3 regions of the Aggregatibacter sp. oral taxon 513 genome follow, and region 2 is predicted to be linked to each of the others. Evidence: riboswitches for the same ligand, from Rfam matches in the RefSeq annotation. Region 2 holds a riboswitch; each other region holds the start of a gene.
The links. A riboswitch is a leader RNA that binds a small molecule or an ion and turns the genes downstream of it on or off. The one in region 2 is predicted to bind thiamine pyrophosphate.
Positions count from the first base shown of each region.

Region 1 (6,001 bases), 470 kb from region 2:
CCCAGCACGGTGAAGTTTTCGTGACCCAAGACGGCGCGGAAACCGATTTAGATTTAGGTCACTACGAACGTTTTATTCGTACAAAAATGACCAAACGTAACAACTTCACAACCGGTAAAATCTATTCTGAAGTGTTACGCAAAGAGCGTCGCGGAGATTATTTAGGCGCCACCATTCAAGTGATTCCACACATTACCAACGAAATTAAAGCACGCGTGATTGATGGCGCAGCGGGACATGATGTGGCTATCGTGGAAGTGGGTGGTACCGTAGGCGATATTGAATCCCTCCCGTTCTTAGAAGCATTGCGTCAGCTTGCCGTACAAGTAGGACGTGAACGCACGATTTTCATGCACTTAACGCTTGTTCCTTATATTCCGACCGCCGGCGAAGTCAAAACCAAACCGACACAACATTCTGTGAAAGAATTGTTGTCCATCGGCATTCAACCGGACGTGCTGATTTGCCGTTCCGACCGCATGATTCCGCCAAATGAACGCGCCAAAATTGCGTTATTCTGTAACGTACCGGAACGCGCGGTGATTTCTCTGAAAGATGTGTCTTCCATTTACCAAATTCCGGCACTCTTGAAATCTCAAGGATTGGACGATTTCATTTGCAATCGCTTCCACTTAACTTGCCCGGAGGCCGATTTATCCGAATGGGAACAAGTATTGTATCAACAAGCCAACCCGACAGGCGAAGTCACTATCGGTATGGTGGGTAAATACACCGAATTACCGGATGCGTATAAATCCGTGAACGAAGCCCTAAAACACGCCGGTTTAAAAAATCGCTTGAGCGTAAATATCAAATACATCGACTCACAAGATGTAGAAACCAAAGGCGTTGACATCTTAAAAGGTTTAGACGGTATTTTAGTGCCGGGTGGCTTCGGCTATCGTGGTGTGGAAGGCAAAATCCTCACAGCTAAATATGCGCGTGAAAACAATATTCCGTATTTAGGTATTTGCTTAGGTATGCAAGTGGCGCTCATCGAGTTCGCCCGTAATGTTGCCGGCATGACCCAGGCAAACTCTTCCGAATTCGACCGCACTTGTCCGCAACCGGTGGTAGGTTTAATCACCGAATGGCAAAATGCGGAAGGCAATACGGAGGTCCGTAGTGATGAATCTGATTTAGGTGGCACCATGCGTCTTGGCGCACAAAAATGCCATTTAATTGAAGGCAGCTTAGCACGTCAATTATACGGTGCAGAAACCATTGAAGAACGCCATCGTCACCGTTACGAAGTCAATAACGTATTGCTTCCACAAATCGAAAAAGCAGGCTTAAAAGTGACCGGTTTATCCGCCGATAAAAAACTGGTGGAAATCATTGAAGTGCCAAACCACCCTTGGTTTGTCGCTTGCCAATTCCACCCGGAATTCACCTCTACGCCACGTGACGGTCACCCGTTATTCGAAGGCTTTGTGAAAGCGGCAAAAACCAATCAGAAAAAATCTGACTAACGGCTTTCTGAAAAATTGAAATGAAAGTGCGATCAGAAAAACACTTGGATTTTTGACCGCACTTTTTTATTTTCTCGCCGTGATCCACTTCACAAAAAATGGCCTTTGCTCTTGTTCTGCCTCTTGTCTTTCACTATATTGAGAACCCTCTTGTCGGAGTGCCGGAAGGCTGAGATCGCAATGAATGCGAGATCCGTGGAACCTGTGGGTTAATCCCCGCGTAGGGAACAAGTTATTAGCCATTTACATTTCATCACACCTTCCGCGCAAGCTACTTTTTATTCATCTTATCGGAGATTACCATGTCGGAAGCCGTGTCTCATTTATCAGAAATCATCCCGCCCAAAGCCCCTTTTGCACCCACCGAATTTAAGTTGGGCTTGTATGTCATCGTGGACAGTTATGAATGGGTTGAAAGGCTCATTCACGCCGGCGTGAAAACGTTACAAATTCGTATTAAAGATCGCACTGCAGAACAGGCGGAAGAGGAAATTGCGCGCTGTATTACCTTAGCCAAACAGTATCAAGTTCGGTTATTTGTAGATGATTTTTGGCCGTTGGCAATTAAGTATCAGGCTTATGGCGTCCATCTTGGGCAGGAGGATTTGCTCACAGCGGATTTAAACGCCATCCAACAAGCGGGGCTACGTCTCGGTGTCTCAACCCACAATCAAGAAGAAGTCGATCTGGTGTTACCGTTGCGCCCCTCTTATGTTGCCCTCGGACATATTTTCCCGACACAAACCAAAGAGATGCCTTCCGCCCCTCAAGGCGTTGCTAATTTGGCCGCACAGGTGAAAAACTTAGGTAAAATGCCGACTGTCGCAATCGGCGGCATCAGTGCTTCGCATTTTCCTGATATTTTGGACACCGGGGTAGGCAGCATAGCCGTGATTTCCGCTGTAACCAAAACGCAAGACTGGCAACGTGCGGTGAAAAATTTACTGCAATATTTTGCCGAATGACGAGACATTTTCGTTCAAATTCGTGGTGAAATAGCTTGAAAAATTCATCTTAAAATTGAACCGCACTTCAGACGCCAGAAAACATAGAGCAAAATCAAATTGTCTGTAGTTTTTGCAAGACAAAGGAACAAAATAGCTTTATGATACCGACATTTTTAGAGCAAACTAACCCGTTTTAATTAACTTAATGAGGAAAATAAAATGGCAAAAATCGTTAAAGTCATTGGTCGCGAAATTATCGACTCTCGTGGTAACCCAACAGTGGAAGCCGAAGTGCATTTAGAAGGCGGATTCGTCGGTCTTGCAGCGGCGCCATCAGGTGCATCTACCGGTTCTCGCGAAGCGTTAGAATTACGTGACGGCGACAAATCCCGCTTCTTAGGTAAAGGCGTATTAAAAGCGGTTGCCGCAGTAAACGGCCCGATTGCTGAAGCAATTCTTGGTAAAGATGCGTCTAACCAAGCTGAAATCGACCAAATCATGATCGATTTAGATGGCACTGACAACAAATCTAACTTCGGTGCAAACTCCATCTTAGCGGTATCCTTAGCAAACGCAAAAGCAGCCGCAGCGTCTAAAGGTTTACCACTTTACGCTTACATCGCAGAACTTAACGGCACGCCAGGCGTTTACGCTATGCCATTACCAATGATGAACATCATCAACGGTGGTGAGCACGCAGACAACAACGTTGATATCCAAGAATTCATGATCCAACCGGTTGGTGCGAAAACCTTACGTGAAGCACTTCGTATCGGTGCAGAAGTGTTCCACAATCTTGCAAAAGTATTAAAATCTAAAGGCATGAGCACAGCTGTCGGTGATGAAGGTGGTTTCGCACCAAACTTAGCCTCTAATGCAGACGCGTTAGCCTGTATCAAAGAAGCAGTAGAAAAAGCAGGTTATGTATTAGGTAAAGACGTGACTTTAGCCATGGACTGCGCATCTTCTGAATTCTACAACAAAGAAACTGGCAAATATGAAATGAAAGGCGAAGGCCGTTCATTCACTTCTCAAGAGTTCACACACTATCTTGAAGAATTAACCAAACAATACCCAATCGTGTCTATCGAAGACGGTCAAGACGAATCTGACTGGGAAGGCTTCGCATACCAAACTAAAGTGTTAGGCGACCGCGTTCAATTAGTGGGTGACGACTTATTCGTAACTAACACCAAAATCTTAAAAGAAGGTATCGAAAAAGGTATCGCAAACTCCATCTTAATCAAGTTCAACCAAATCGGTTCTTTAAGTGAAACCTTGGCTGCGATTAAAATGGCGAAAGATGCTGGTTACACTGCTGTGATCTCTCACCGTTCCGGTGAAACTGAAGACGCAACTATTGCTGACTTAGCAGTGGGTACCGCAGCAGGTCAAATCAAAACCGGTTCTATGAGCCGTTCTGACCGTATTGCGAAATACAACCAATTAATCCGTATCGAAGAAGCATTAGAACGCGCAGGTACACCAGCGCCGTTCCCAGGCTTGAAAGCGGTTAAAGGTCAAGCTTAATTAATAACCATCGCGGTTATTAAAACGCGCTAAAAAAACACCGCACTTTTTGTTGAAAGATAAAAAGTGCGGTGATTTTTTATGTATTTTATGACCAGTCACTCAACGTAATTTTCAAACCAACTTTCTAAAATCAAGCAGGCTGAAATGCCATCCACTTTACTTTTATTGAGCGCGCGATAACCGCCCCGCTCGAAAATCTCGCTACGGGCTTCTGTGGTAGTTAATCGTTCGTCCTGTAACTCCACCGGCAAATTGAAACGCCCATGAAGACGGTTAGCAAATTTTTTTGCCCGTAAAGTTAACGGCTGTTCCGTGCCGTCCATGTTCAATGGTAACCCCACCACAAGTCGTTCAGGTTGCCAATCTTGAATACACTTTTCAATGGCTTCCCAGTTTGGAATACCGTCTTGCGCCTTGAATGCGGGTAAGGATTGCGCCGTGCCGGTAATACTTTGCCCGACCGCACAACCGATACTTTTTGTGCCGAAATCAAAGGCGATAACCGTAATGCCCATTAACTGTGCCCTACCTGACCGGCAAAATTATGGGAATCAATACCTAACAATTGATTTGCTGCAAGCCAGCGCTCTTCGTACGGCAAATCAAATAAAATCTGCTCGGTTGCTGGTACAACTAACCAAGAGTTATTCATAATTTCCCGTTCCAACTGATTCGGTTCCCAACTCGCACAACCAAGTGCCACCAAGTATTTTTCCGGCTCCAATAACGTACCAAAAGTATCCACGACATCCGCTGAAGTCGTCAGCATGAGGTTGTCGTTCACCCGATAACTATGATCAAAAGGCTCATGGGTGTTGGTATGCAAAATAAAACCACGATCAACATTGACCGGCCCGCCGGCAAGTACCAACTTATCACTATAAGTGCGGTTGCTAACCATCATGAAATTCATCTTGGCACCCAACTCCGCAATACTTAAATCTGTCGGTTGATTTAATACCAATCCCATAGAACCTTTTTCATTATGTTCACAGATATAAATCACCGAGCGGTAAAAATAACTGTCATCTAAATTGGGCATAGCAATCAAGAGATGATCTTGTAAATCCATCATATTTCGTTTTTCTCTATCCTAAATCACCAAAACACACTTGCAAGGCGGTAATTGCCGCCATCGCTGCGGTTTCAGTGCGTAATACACGTTTTCCTAATAAGACTTCCACAAAGCCATGTTCCTCGGTTTGTGCAATTTCTTGTGGGGACAAACCGCCTTCCGAACCGATTAATAAGCGAACCCCCGCCTTAGGGATTGCCGGCAGAGTACGAATGGAATAACTGGCTCTTGGATGTAAATTTAATTTGAGTGCGTCATCTGGTTCGGCACACCATTGTTGTAATTTCATTAACGGACGAATTTCCGGGATGGTATTCCGTCCGCACTGTTCGCAGGCAGCAATCGCAATTTTTTGCCATTGCTGAATTTTTTTCTCCATGCGTTCACCGTCTAATTTCACGCCACAACGTTCCGACCACAGAGGCGTAATGACATTCACACCCAGTTCAACGGATTTCTGAATCGTAAATTCCATGCGTTCCCCACGGGAAATCACTTGTCCTAAATGGATCGCAAGTGGACTTTCACGATCATCTAACTGACGACTCAAAATATCGACATCAACGGATTTTTTCGTTACCGCATTGATGACAGCTTGATAGATATGGTTACTGCCATCGAAAAGTTCAAGTTGATCGCCCGGTTGCATACGTAAAACACGGCCGACATGGTTAGCACCATCTTCAGAAAGTGCGCAGGAGGTAAGTGAATTAAGAGAAGTTGGATGATAAATTCGAGGTATTCGCATAATAGAACAAATAAGTAAAAATAATTTGTTCTATCATAGCAGAAAAGCAGATGGCAAAACGAAAAATGCGAAGTGAAAAAATTAATATTCCCACTGTGTCGGATCAATGCCCAATTCACGCATAATTTTTTTCGCTTCTTCCGGAATTTCGTCACTACGTTCTTTTAACAGGTCTTCATCTGTTGGCAAAGGTTGACCTGTAAAAGCATGTAAAAATGCTTCACAC
Region 1 is NZ_CP072381.1:1,714,203-1,720,203, forward strand. Features, by position in the region: gene pyrG (glutamine hydrolyzing CTP synthase) at 1-1,472, shown strand, start outside; TPP riboswitch at 1,617-1,716, shown strand; gene thiE (thiamine phosphate synthase) at 1,775-2,437, shown strand; gene eno (phosphopyruvate hydratase) at 2,639-3,949, shown strand; gene ruvX (Holliday junction resolvase RuvX) at 4,048-4,467, opposite strand; gene J5A60_RS08240 (YqgE/AlgH family protein) at 4,467-5,024, opposite strand; gene rsmE (16S rRNA (uracil(1498)-N(3))-methyltransferase) at 5,041-5,775, opposite strand; gene metJ (met regulon transcriptional regulator MetJ) at 5,857-6,001, opposite strand, start outside.
Region 1: it holds a riboswitch for thiamine pyrophosphate, as region 2 does, so the genes downstream of both, thiE (thiamine phosphate synthase) here and thiD (bifunctional hydroxymethylpyrimidine kinase/phosphomethylpyrimidine kinase) in region 2, are expected to answer to the same signal.

Region 2 (6,001 bases):
TCCTGTTCGATGGAAATCAAATTCAGCTTGCTCAGTTCCGGCAATAAATTCAGCAATTCGTGCTGTTGCAAGGCAATTTCCCGCCCACCGCGAATTAACTGGAAAACCTGCACGATAAACTCAATTTCACGAATGCCACCCGCGCCCAATTTGATGTTATCGGTGAGGTTGCGGCGGCGTACTTCCCGTTCGATTTTTTGTTTCATCTCGCGCAATGCTTGAATCACGCTGAAATCAATGTAGCGACGATATACAAACGGGCGCAATAAATTTTGTAAAACGGTGATATTGGGATCCGTTGCTTGCGCGCCTAAAATGCGACCTTTGATCATGGCGTAACGTTCCCAATCGCGCCCTTGATCCTGATAATACTGCTCCATGGCGTTAAAACTGAGTGCCAGCGCGCCACTGTCGCCAAAGGGACGTAAACGCATATCCGTGCGGTACACAAAGCCATCGGCGGTGTATTGATCCAACGCGTTAATCAAGCGTTGCCCCAAACGGGTGAAAAACTTCGCATTATCCACGCTGCGGCGCGCACCTACGGTTTCCCCTTGGCTTGGATAAGTAAAAATCAAATCAATGTCGGAAGAAAAATTCAGCTCAAAGCCGCCCAGTTTGCCCATGCCGAGAATATATAACTGCTGCGCGTTGCCCTGCGCATCCATCGGCGTGCCCATTTCTTCACAAGCCCGCGCATAAAGCCAATCGCGCGCACCAATAATCAGACTTTCCGCCAGTTGCGACAAGCGAATAAAAACCTGTTCCACCGTGGCGAAATTAAGACTTTGGCAAACACTCAACTTCACCATTTCTCGGGCGCGAAACAGACGTAATTCCCGATAAAGCTGTTCTTCCGTTTGCACATGCTGTAACACCTCATCTAACCGCTTGGCGTACTGGTCACAGTCCTCAAAGTGCGGTGGTTTTTCCCAACATTTTGCTAAAAACGCAGGCTGTTTCTGCCACGCCTCCGCCACAAAATCCGACATCGCCACCGCCACAGCCATCTGCCCGATATTTGTTGTGGGATCTGTTTTCTGCTGTTCGATTTGTTCAAATAAGGTGGAATCAAATTTTTCTGGAAAAGAGTGAATTAAAACTTCGGCAAGCGAATGGAGCTTATCAACAAATTGAGCAACAAAAGACATGGTGAATCCTTATGAAAAATGGTGCATAAACTTTAGCATGAAATGGGGGAGTTGGAGAATGATGAGATGTGAATCATATCAAATAATTGAAGATGCAAATTGGGGAAATAAGAAGAGGTTTGGTATGATTACCACATGAATAAAAAAATAGGTTTTTTTATTACATTAAGGGAATACCCATGCCACAAGACGGAATGAACCAATTATTTTTACGAGCCCTAGCACTAGAAGAACAAGGGAAATTAGAGGAGGCGATTGAGTTTTACCAGTTAATAAAGCGGGAAAGTTCTCCTAAATTTTTTGCTCAGGCTCAATATAATTTAGCACTTATTTGGCAAAAAAAAGGCGAGCAAGAAAAGGCGATTGCTATCTATGAAACCATTCAACGAGAAGATAACCCAAAAGCTTTTGCTAAGGCTCTGTTTAATTTAGGTTTTCTTTGGGAAGAAAAAGGCGATCAGGAAAAGGCGATTGCGGCTTATGAAGCTATTCATCGGGAAGATGATAAGGAAACTTTTGCTAAGGCTCTGTTTAATTTAGGTTTTCTTTGGAAAGAAAAAGGAGAACAGAAAAAAGCAGCGGCTACCTATCAAACTATTCAGCGGGAAGATTACCCGAAGGCTTTTGCGCGAGCTCAATTGGGTTTAGCTGAGATTTGGGAAGAAAAAGGCGAGCAGGAAAAGGCGATTGCGGCTTATGAAGCTATTCATCGGGAAGATGATAAGGAAACTTTTGCTAAAGCTCAATATAATTTGGCGGTTATGTGGGAAGAAAAAGGAGAACAGAAAAAAGCAGCGGCTACCTATAAAACTATTCAGCGGGAAGATTACCCGAAGGCTTTTGCGCGAGCTCAATTGGGTTTAGCTGAGATTTGGGAAGAAAAAGGCGAGCAGGAAAAGGCGATTGCTGCCTATGAAGTGATTCAACGGGAAGATGACAAGCAAATTTTTGCTCTTGCTCAATGGAATGTAGGGATTATTTGGGCAGAAAAAGGAGAGCAGGAAAAGGAGGTTGCAGCGTATAAGGCGATTCACCGGGAAGATTCTCCAAAACTTTTTGCTCTGGCTCAATGGAATTTAGCTAAAGTTTGGGCTGATAACGGCAAATGGAAGAAATCGGTAAATATTCTTCTAAATATAAAAAGAAGTGATTCCCAGCATTTGTATTCAAGAATTACAGAAATGTTACTTAATAGTTTTATTCCTGAATTAATTAAGAAGGGACACCGTGCTGGCAAGTTTGTTAATAATATTTTTGAAAGAGTAAAGTTTGATTATCGTCATGATATTTTAAAATTTATTTTTAAAAGTAAAGATATTCATCTTTTAAAGATATTGGACCGTGTTACAGAAATATTAAATGAACTAAAAATAGAAACTTTGGCGAGTGAGGATTTTGAGAAAAATATAGCACATTATACTCGACCATTGATTGGTTTTTCTTTATTAAATCCTACTGAGGAAAAAAGTTCATCTAAATTTAGATTGAGTACGATTAAAGGGGTGAATGATCCTACGGAGGGCACTATTTTAAAGGATTTCTTAAACTATGGTAAAAAAAGTGAAGATGATTTAATCACATTTATTAGTTGTTTTACATTTAACCACGACAGCCTTAATCAATTTAGATTGTATGGGAAAGAAAAGGGACAAGAGGCTTCAGGGATTAGTTTGGTGTTTGAGAGAGATAAATTTTTTAATCAAGAGGTGAGTGCTTTCAATACGTTAAGTCATCAAAATGCGCCTTTTAAAACGGAGGTATTTCTTGATAATAAAAAAATTGATGAAAAGCAGGGAGAGAGTAATAAGCCTAACCCTATATTGGTTTCTAAACTACCCCTTTACCGTTGCATTTATTTAGAGTCCTATTCAGATAATAAACCTTTTTATTTACAACTTGCTCAAAGAGAGGAACTGACATTTTATAGAGAAGATGAAAAGTCAAAACCTTCTACCCGCTGGAAAATATATAAGAAAAAAATAGATCAAATTGAGAAAAATGTTAGGGAGAAACTTACGGAGATAAAAGAAGAAATTTCAAAATTATCTTCAGATGAGAAAACCCATGAAATTTTAGATAAAATTCTTTTGCCATTAAGATATTTAGTGAAACATTCGGCTTTTAAAGAAGAACAGGAGTGTCGTATTATTTACATTGCTAGTATTTGTGATGATAAAATTCAAATGAATCCGGAACAGGGACAAATGTATGTTGAATACGAACAGGATGTAAAAAAGGCAATTCATAAAATATATCTTTCCTCGGGTTCTGAGAAGTATAAGGATCATTTTAGAAAGCTGCTCAATGATGAAAAAGGAAATATGGTGATGAGTTCAACGAATCCTTTTAGAGTAAAATCTTCTTAGCTTTTTGTACATTTAAAGCACCTTATTTCCCCAAGGTGCTTCTCTCCCCACCCAACAATCCCCTTGCCCTTCCTCAGCAAAATAGATAGACTGAACCCCGTTATTAGTCGGGGTGCTTTGTGCTGAGATCATACCCGTGAACCTGATACAGTTAATACTGACGTAGGAAACTAACGAGAAAATCACACTTCCTTTCTTTTTCTCCACATCTTCTTCATTCGTCATTATTGCTGATTATCTTTTTTCATTAAAAAAGGAACAATGATGCAATATGCGTTTTGTCGTTCTGTGCCGGTAAATGGCGGGGGACGTTATGAGTAAAGTCGCGCAGGCGTTGACCATTGCCGGCTCAGATAGCGGCGGTGGTGCCGGCATTCAGGCTGATTTAAAAACCTTTCAAATGCGTGGTGTGTTTGGCACCTCGGTGATTACGGCCGTCACGGCGCAAAACACCTTAGGCGTCTTTGATATTCACGCCATCCCCCTTCAAACCATTCAAAGCCAGCTGAAAGCGATTGCTGATGATTTCACGATTAGCGCCTTTAAAATCGGTATGTTAGGCACAGCAGAGATTATCGAATGTGTCGCTGAGGCATTAAATCAGTATTACTTCGGCATGTTGGTGTTAGATCCTGTTATGATCGCAAAAGGCGGTGCGCCATTGTTGCAACAAAGTGCGGTCGATTCTTTGAATACATTTTTATTGCCGTTGGCCGATGTGATTACGCCGAACTTGCCGGAAGCTAAAGCACTAACAGGCGTGGAGGTCATTGACGATCAAACGGCGCAACAAGCAGCACAAATTTTGCAGGCGCGTGGTGTGAAAACGGTGGTGATTAAAGGCGGACACAGCGCGCATTCACAAAGTGCGGTATGTCGTGATTGGGTTTTTACTCCTAGCGCACAATTTACTTTAGAACGCCCACGTTATGCGACAGCGCAAACCCATGGTACGGGTTGCACGTTCTCCGCTTGTATGACGGCGGAGCTTGCCAAAGGCGTTTCCGTGGAACAGGCAATTAAAACCGCAAAAGACTACATTACTGCGGCAATTAGCCATCCGTTAAATATCGGCCATGGACATGGACCGACCAATCATTGGGCTTATCAAAATAAAATGTAATTTAGACTGAGGAACAGACACATGAAAAAAACAACGTTAATTTTGACCGCACTTTCTTTATACACCGGTATGGCATTGGCGAATCATTACGAAGAAACCGTGAATATTTATACTTACGATTCTTTTACGTCTGATTGGGGCGCTGGCCTGAAAGTAAAACAAGCATTTGAACAGCAATTCCCACTTTGCAAGGTGAATTATATGCCATTTGAAAGCGGCGGCACGTTGTTTAACCGCGTGCGTCTGGAAGGGCATAAAACCAAAGCGGATATCGTGTTAGGCTTGGATAATTTTGTATTGGATGAAGCGAAAAAAAGCCAATTATTTGATTCAAATAGCATCGACTTAAGCCAACTTTCTTTGCCAAATCAATGGACGGATAACACGTTCTTGCCTTACGATTTCGGCACATACGCCTTTGTCTATGACAAAAATAAAGTGAAAAATCCACCGAAAAGCCTAAAAGAATTGGTAGAGCGTGAAGATTTACGTGTGATCTATCAAGATCCGCGCACCAGCAGCGTGGGACGGGGGTTATTAGTGTGGATGAATACGGTTTATCCGGCAGACCAAGTGGCGCAAGCCTGGCAACAACTTGCCAAACACACAGTTACGGTGGGCAAGGGCTGGTCTGACACTTACGGCGCATTCTTGAAAGGGGAGGCAGATGTCGTATTAAGTTACACCACTTCGCCGTTATACCATCAATTATTTGAAAATAAAGAGAATTATGCGGCAACCACGTTTGCTGAAGGCAATGTGATGCAAGTAGAATTGGCAGCGCGAATCGCAGAGCATAAAAATCAATGTGCTGATTATTTCATGGATTTTTTACTGACACCGGAAGCGCAAAAGCCGATTGTCACGGCAAACGTGATGTTCCCGGTGATCCAAGCGCCGGTTGAACCGCACTTTGATGCCCTAAAAGAAACTGTGTTGAAGCAGTCTTTTTTGAATACCTCCAATATTAGCCCAGAAACGTTGCGGAATTGGATTAATCAATGGCAAACCACATTAACTAAATAATTCGAACGATGTTTTGGTTGTCTCGTTCATTGTTTACCCGCTTATTTTTTTCTAGCCCGCAATTCCGCCCGCGTCATTATGTGGGCGGAATTAGCGTTATTTTGCTGATTTCGTTGCTTTATGGCTTTGCCATGCGTGCCGTGTTGGCGCAGGGCACTGAATTTCAGTGGCAACAGTTCTTTGCCGATCGCTATTTGCATCACGTTATTGCGTTTAGCTTCGGACAAGCGTTGCTTTCTGCGTTGTTATCCCTGTTCTTCGGTGTGCTACTCGCTCGCGCTTTTTATTATGTGGAATTTGTCGGTAAAGCCTTTTTGCTGAAAATCATGTCGCTG
Region 2 is NZ_CP072381.1:1,241,803-1,247,803, reverse strand. Features, by position in the region: gene glnE (bifunctional [glutamate--ammonia ligase]-adenylyl-L-tyrosine phosphorylase/[glutamate--ammonia-ligase] adenylyltransferase) at 1-1,151, opposite strand, end outside; gene J5A60_RS05950 (lipopolysaccharide assembly protein LapB) at 1,331-3,517, shown strand; TPP riboswitch at 3,616-3,703, shown strand; gene thiD (bifunctional hydroxymethylpyrimidine kinase/phosphomethylpyrimidine kinase) at 3,831-4,640, shown strand; gene thiB (thiamine ABC transporter substrate binding subunit) at 4,662-5,666, shown strand; gene thiP (thiamine/thiamine pyrophosphate ABC transporter permease ThiP) at 5,675-6,001, shown strand, end outside.

Region 3 (6,001 bases), 300 kb from region 2:
TATTCTTCTGTGGTGGCGAATCGTCCGGAATTTAATGGTCAAGATATCGATATGTATTTGGAAGGTTCCGACCAACACCGTGGTTGGTTTATGTCTTCTTTAATGCTTTCTACCGCAACAGACAGCAAAGCACCATACAAACAAGTATTAACTCACGGCTTCACCGTGGATGGTCAAGGCCGCAAAATGTCAAAATCCATCGGCAACATCGTGACGCCACAAGAAGTGATGGATAAATTCGGTGGCGACATTTTACGTTTATGGGTGGCTTCTACCGACTATACCGGTGAAATGACCGTTTCTGATGAAATCTTAAAACGTGCGGCGGACAGCTATCGTCGTATTCGTAACACGGCACGTTTCTTATTAGCTAACTTAAATGGTTTCGATCCGCAACGTGATGCAGTTAAACCGGAAGAAATGATGAGCTTGGATCGTTGGGCGGTGGCTTGTGCATTAGAAGCACAAAACGAAATCAAAGATGCTTATGATAACTATCAATTCCACGCCGTGGTGCAACGCTTAATGCGTTTCTGTTCGGTGGAAATGGGCTCGTTCTACCTTGATATTATCAAAGATCGTCAATACACCACCAAAGCAGACAGCCTTGCGCGCCGTAGTTGCCAAACCGCTTTATGGCACATCGCGGAAGCATTGGTACGTTGGATGGCACCGATCCTTTCCTTCACCGCAGATGAAGTGTGGGGCTACTTGCCACAAACGGCAACTGCACGTGCAGAATTCGTCTTCACTGAAGAATTCTATGAAGGCTTATTCGGCTTGGGTGCGAACGAAAAATTAGATGATGCTTACTGGCAGCAACTGATCAAAGTACGTTCTGAAGTGAACCGTGTGTTAGAAATCGCCCGTAACGACAAAGTGATCGGTGGCGGTTTGGAAGCGGAAGTGACCGTTTATGCTAACGATGAATATCGTGCCTTGTTAGAACAATTAGGCAATGAATTACGTTTCGTGTTAATTACCTCAAAAGCGGAAGTGAAAGCATTAGCAGACAAACCGGCAGATGTGGCTGTTGGCGAGTTAGAGGGGATTGCAGTAAGTGTTGTACGTTCTAACGGTGAAAAATGTCCACGTTGCTGGCATTATTCCGACAAAATCGGCGTGAATCCGGAACATCCGACACTTTGCCCGCGTTGCGTAGAAAACGTTGCAGGTAACGGCGAAGTGAGACGTTTCGCTTAATCATGCAGTAAAGTCTAAATAAAAGTGCGGTCAAAATTGACCGCACTTTTTGATCGTAAAGCATTTATTTATTTTTTCAGTTCCGTGGCGTAATGTTCTACCGCCGTTTTCGATTTCAATAATCCTTGTTGCAACATAAAGTCCGCCATTTTTTCATAGTTCGCTTTATTAAAGCTACCCGGTTGTTTACTCAAATAAGGCAGCGTGTCTTTCCAGGCGCGGCGGTTAAGCTCGTTATCCAATTCTGTCGGTTTATAGCTGACAAAAAGCTGCCAACTTTCTTCCGGGTGTGCATAAAGGTAATCGGTGGCTTGTTGTAGCGCGCTGATAAAATCTTTGTATTTCGCTTCATGAATCTTGTCTTTATTGGCGACGATAATTAATTCATCATAGGTCGGCACGCCATGCTGTTCAGGGAAAAACGCCTTACCTTGATAACCTTCAATGGCTAATTGATTCAATTCAAAATTGCGGAATGAACCTATAACCACATCCACTTGTTTGCTAATTAAAGAAGGGGAGAGAGACCAATTCACGTTAATCAGTTGGACATCTTTATTACTTAAATTGGCCGACTTCAACATGGCATCCAGCAGTGCTGTTTCAAAACCGCTAACGGAATAGCCAATTTTCTTTCCTTTCAAATCCGCTAAGGTTTTGATGCCGCTGTTTTCTAACGTGACCAAGCTGTTTAGCGGAGAATCTGCCAATGTCGCAATACGCACTAAAGGTAGTTTTTCATCTATTTGAATATGCAGTTGCGGTTGATAATCTACGGCTAAATCTGTTTTGCCGGCGGCGACCAATTTAGGCGGTAGCGATGGATCGGCAGGCTCAATAATATCCACTTCCAGATTATGTTCGGCAAAAAAGCCTTTTTGCTGTGCAACGATCAACGCCGCGTGATCCGGGTTGACAAACCAATCCAGCATTAAAGATAGTTTTTGTTTTTCAGCGGCTTGAACGCTAAGTGAAAGCGCGCCGATAATCAATGTTGAAAGAATATGTTTTTTCATAGTAGCTCCTTTTTGTGGTTAAGCGAGATCCAACCCCATTTGCCAGAAGGCAATTTCCATGCGGGTGGCCGTCGTAAAGATGTGTTGAATCTGGTTTTGTTGGGATGGCGTAAATTCAGCACAAAGTGCGGTCAAAAAGTTAGACGTTTCTTCCGCTTCTTGTTGAAAAGCCTCCGAAGCATAGGTGTCGATCCAAGTTTGATACGGATTATTGGCTAAGCGCGGGTAGTTTTCTGTGATATAGCGTGCGATTTGTGCGTAGCCTACGGCACAAGGCGTAATGGCCGCATAAATTTCAGCTAAACCGCCGCTGGCACCGCAATCTAATAAATAGCGAGTATAGGCAATACAAGCGGCGCTTTCTTGGGTGGCAAATATTTCCGCTTCACTGATGCCCCATTGTCGGCAATAGGCCAAATGTAATTGAATTTCCTGACAAATACTTTCAAGGCTTTTTCGAGGTATTTCCATTTGGCTAAAGTCTTTGGCTTTAAAGATACCCAAGGCAAATGCACGACTGTAATGAAACAGGTAAAGGTAATCCTGTTTTAAATAATGACGAAAGCACTCTGCCGGCAAGGTGCCATTTGCCAACTGTTTGACAAAGTCATGTTCTACATATTGTTGCCAATAAGGCTGGGCGTTTTTAATCAGTTGGTTGAGCATTTTTCCTCCTAATGCACATAGCTTACCCACGGCAGGGCTTTGCGCAGTAATTTATCCACGATGAAATACAGGCAAAGCGCCATGAGTAAAAGTAAAAATAGCGCCGCAAACATTAAGTCGATTTGTATTCGGGCATTGGCTTGTAACATTAAATAGCCCAATCCTTCCGAAGAACCGACCCATTCCCCCACAATGGCGCCAATGGGCGCAATGGAGACGGCAATGCGTAATCCTGATGCTAATGCGGGCAATGCCGCCGGTAAACGCACTTTAAATAGCATTGCCGCAGGTGAAATACGCAAGGTTTGGGCAAGTTGAAGCCAGGGTTTCGGTGTGTTGCGTAGGCCGTCATAGCAGGCTGCCGTGACGGGAAAATAGATAATCAAAATCGCCATGGTGATTTTGGATGCCATGCCATAACCAAGCCACAACACCAGTAATGGCGCGATAGCAAACACCGGAATAGCTTGTGAAATCACTAATAATGGCATTAAGAAAGCCGAGATTTTGCGGGAAAGAGTAAGTAGTAGCGCAGAGGATAGCCCGAATAGAAAACCGAAAAATAAGCCTAACAAAATTTCCAGCAACGTAATTTGGGCATGCATGAAGAGCAAGTCCGCTTGCGTCATTAATCGTTGCCATACAGCAAGCGGGGTAGGCAATAAGTAGGGCGGCACATCAAACAGACTGATAATGCCTTGCCAGAACGCAATGAACAGGGCGCTTAATAAGATAAGACGGGCTATTTTTTTCATGTTGGCTCCGCCATTAATTGTTCGATAAGCTTATTTTGTAGCGACCACAGCGCCTCTTGGTGAAGCTGATGGGGCTTTATGGGATCTAATTGAGCAACCTGTTTTATTTGCACCGGTTGTCCTTGCAATACATAAATTTTTTCGCCTAAACGAATGGCTTCTTGCGGATCATGGGTTACCAAAATCACCGTTTTCCCTTGCAACAGTTCGCAGGCAAGATTTTGTAACTGTAAACGGGTGACCGCATCCAGGGCGGAAAAGGGTTCGTCCATTAAAATTAAATCGGCATCTTGCATTAAGGTGCGGGCCAGTGCCACCCGTTGACGTTGTCCGCCGGAAAGTTGATAACAAGGTTTATGCCAATGAGCCGCCATGCCGACGGCATGTAATAGTTCTTTGGCTTTCTCTTGGGTTTTGGCATTTTTCTGACCGCTAAGGTGCTGCGCCAACTGCACGTTATTCAACACAGAAAGCCATGGGAATAAACTGTCTTGCTGTGCTAACCAAGCCGCTTTGGTATGAGGGGCAAATTGGATATGCCCTTGTGTAATCGCTGCATTTTCCAATCCTGCAATGGCGCGAAGTAAGGTGGATTTCCCTACACCGGAACGCCCAAGTAGCACAACCCATTCCCCTTGTTCTACACGAAAATGAAGATCGACAAACAGCGGCTTGTGATCGAATTGCAAGCATAGATGTTGGATATCGAGACAATGCATCGCAGGCTAACTTAGCGAGGGAGGCAGAAAAGTGCGGTGGATTTTAAGAATGTTTTTAAAAAGAATGGCAATATAGACATGATTTAGTTTCCTACGTCAGTGTTAACTGTTTCAGGTTCACGGGTATTATCTCAGCCAATGGCACCCCGACTAATAATGGCGCAGAGTCTATCGAAAAAGAGCAGGAAAAACAAATTGCGCTGTTAAATTTTGTGATCCCCGTCATAGAGAAATTCTGTTCTTTCATGATGTTCCAAATCAGTTTTTCTGTATAAAACCTTGCCTTGTGCTAGAATGGCAACCTAATTTTGATAATGATTTTATTTAGGAAAAACTATGTCCCAACAAAAATCCGGACTCTCTTTTCTCTGGCTAAGTGCGGTCGCTTTTTTGCTTGATTTGCTGACGAAATATATCGTGGTACAAAAATTTGATTTGTATGAAAGCGTGAATGTTCTGCCGGTGTTTAATCTCACTTATGTACGAAATTATGGCGCGGCATTCAGCTTTTTGGCGGATCACGATGGTTGGCAAAAATATTTCTTTATTCTGTTGGCGATTAGTATTTCTCTGATGCTGGCGTATTTCATGAAGAAAAATCGTGCCGACCAAAAATTACAAAATTCAGCTTATGCCCTGATTATTGGTGGTGCACTTGCTAATATGGTGGATCGTGCCTACAACGGTTTTGTGGTGGATTTCTTTGATTTTTATTGGGACATTTATCATTACCCGGTTTTTAATGTGGCAGATATTGCCATTTGTATCGGCGCCGGTTTACTGGCATTAGATGCCTTTAAAGGTGATAAGAATAAACAAAAGAGCGGTCAAAAATGAAGATAATTTTAGCCAACCCACGCGGTTTTTGTGCCGGCGTCGATCGTGCCATCAGTATTGTTGAATTGGCGTTGGAAATTCATGGTGCGCCCATTTATGTACGTCACGAAGTGGTGCATAACCGTTTTGTGGTGAACGGCTTGCGTGAGCGTGGGGCTATTTTTGTAGAAGAACTGAGCGAAGTGCCGGATGGTGCCATTGTAATTTTCTCCGCTCATGGCGTATCCCAAGCAGTACGCCAAGAAGCCAAAGATCGTCGCTTGAAAGTCTTTGATGCAACTTGTCCGTTGGTGACCAAAGTACATATGCAAGTGGCGCGTGCCAGTAAAAAAGGCACGAAAGCGATTCTCATCGGGCACAAAGGCCATCCGGAAGTGGAAGGCACCATGGGGCAATACGGCAACCAAGAGGGCGGCATTTATCTCATTGAAAGTATTGAGGATATTGCTAACCTCCCGGTGAGCCACAACGATGATTTAACCTTTATGACGCAAACCACGCTGTCTTTAGATGACACGGCGGAAACCATCAGCGCGTTAAAAGAAAAATATCCTGCGATTCAAGGCCCGCATAAAAACGACATTTGTTATGCCACAACCAATCGTCAACAGGCGGTGCGTGAACTGGCAAAACAATCGGATTTAGTGGTCGTGGTAGGCTCCAAAAACTCCTCTAACTCTAACCGTTTGGCGGAGTTGGCTTCTCGAATGGGGGTGGCGTCCAAGTTAATTGATGATCCCAATGATATTCAGCCGGATTGGTTTAATGGCGTGCAAACCATTGGTGTCACCGCGGGTGCTTCCGC
Region 3 is NZ_CP072381.1:1,544,689-1,550,689, reverse strand. Features, by position in the region: gene ileS (isoleucine--tRNA ligase) at 1-1,203, shown strand, start outside; gene J5A60_RS07425 (ABC transporter substrate-binding protein) at 1,272-2,219, opposite strand; gene tenA (thiaminase II) at 2,238-2,885, opposite strand; gene J5A60_RS07415 (ABC transporter permease) at 2,894-3,640, opposite strand; gene J5A60_RS07410 (ABC transporter ATP-binding protein) at 3,637-4,359, opposite strand; TPP riboswitch at 4,431-4,518, opposite strand; gene lspA (signal peptidase II) at 4,696-5,196, shown strand; gene ispH (4-hydroxy-3-methylbut-2-enyl diphosphate reductase) at 5,193-6,001, shown strand, end outside.
Region 3: it holds a riboswitch for thiamine pyrophosphate, as region 2 does, so the genes downstream of both, J5A60_RS07410 (ABC transporter ATP-binding protein) here and thiD (bifunctional hydroxymethylpyrimidine kinase/phosphomethylpyrimidine kinase) in region 2, are expected to answer to the same signal.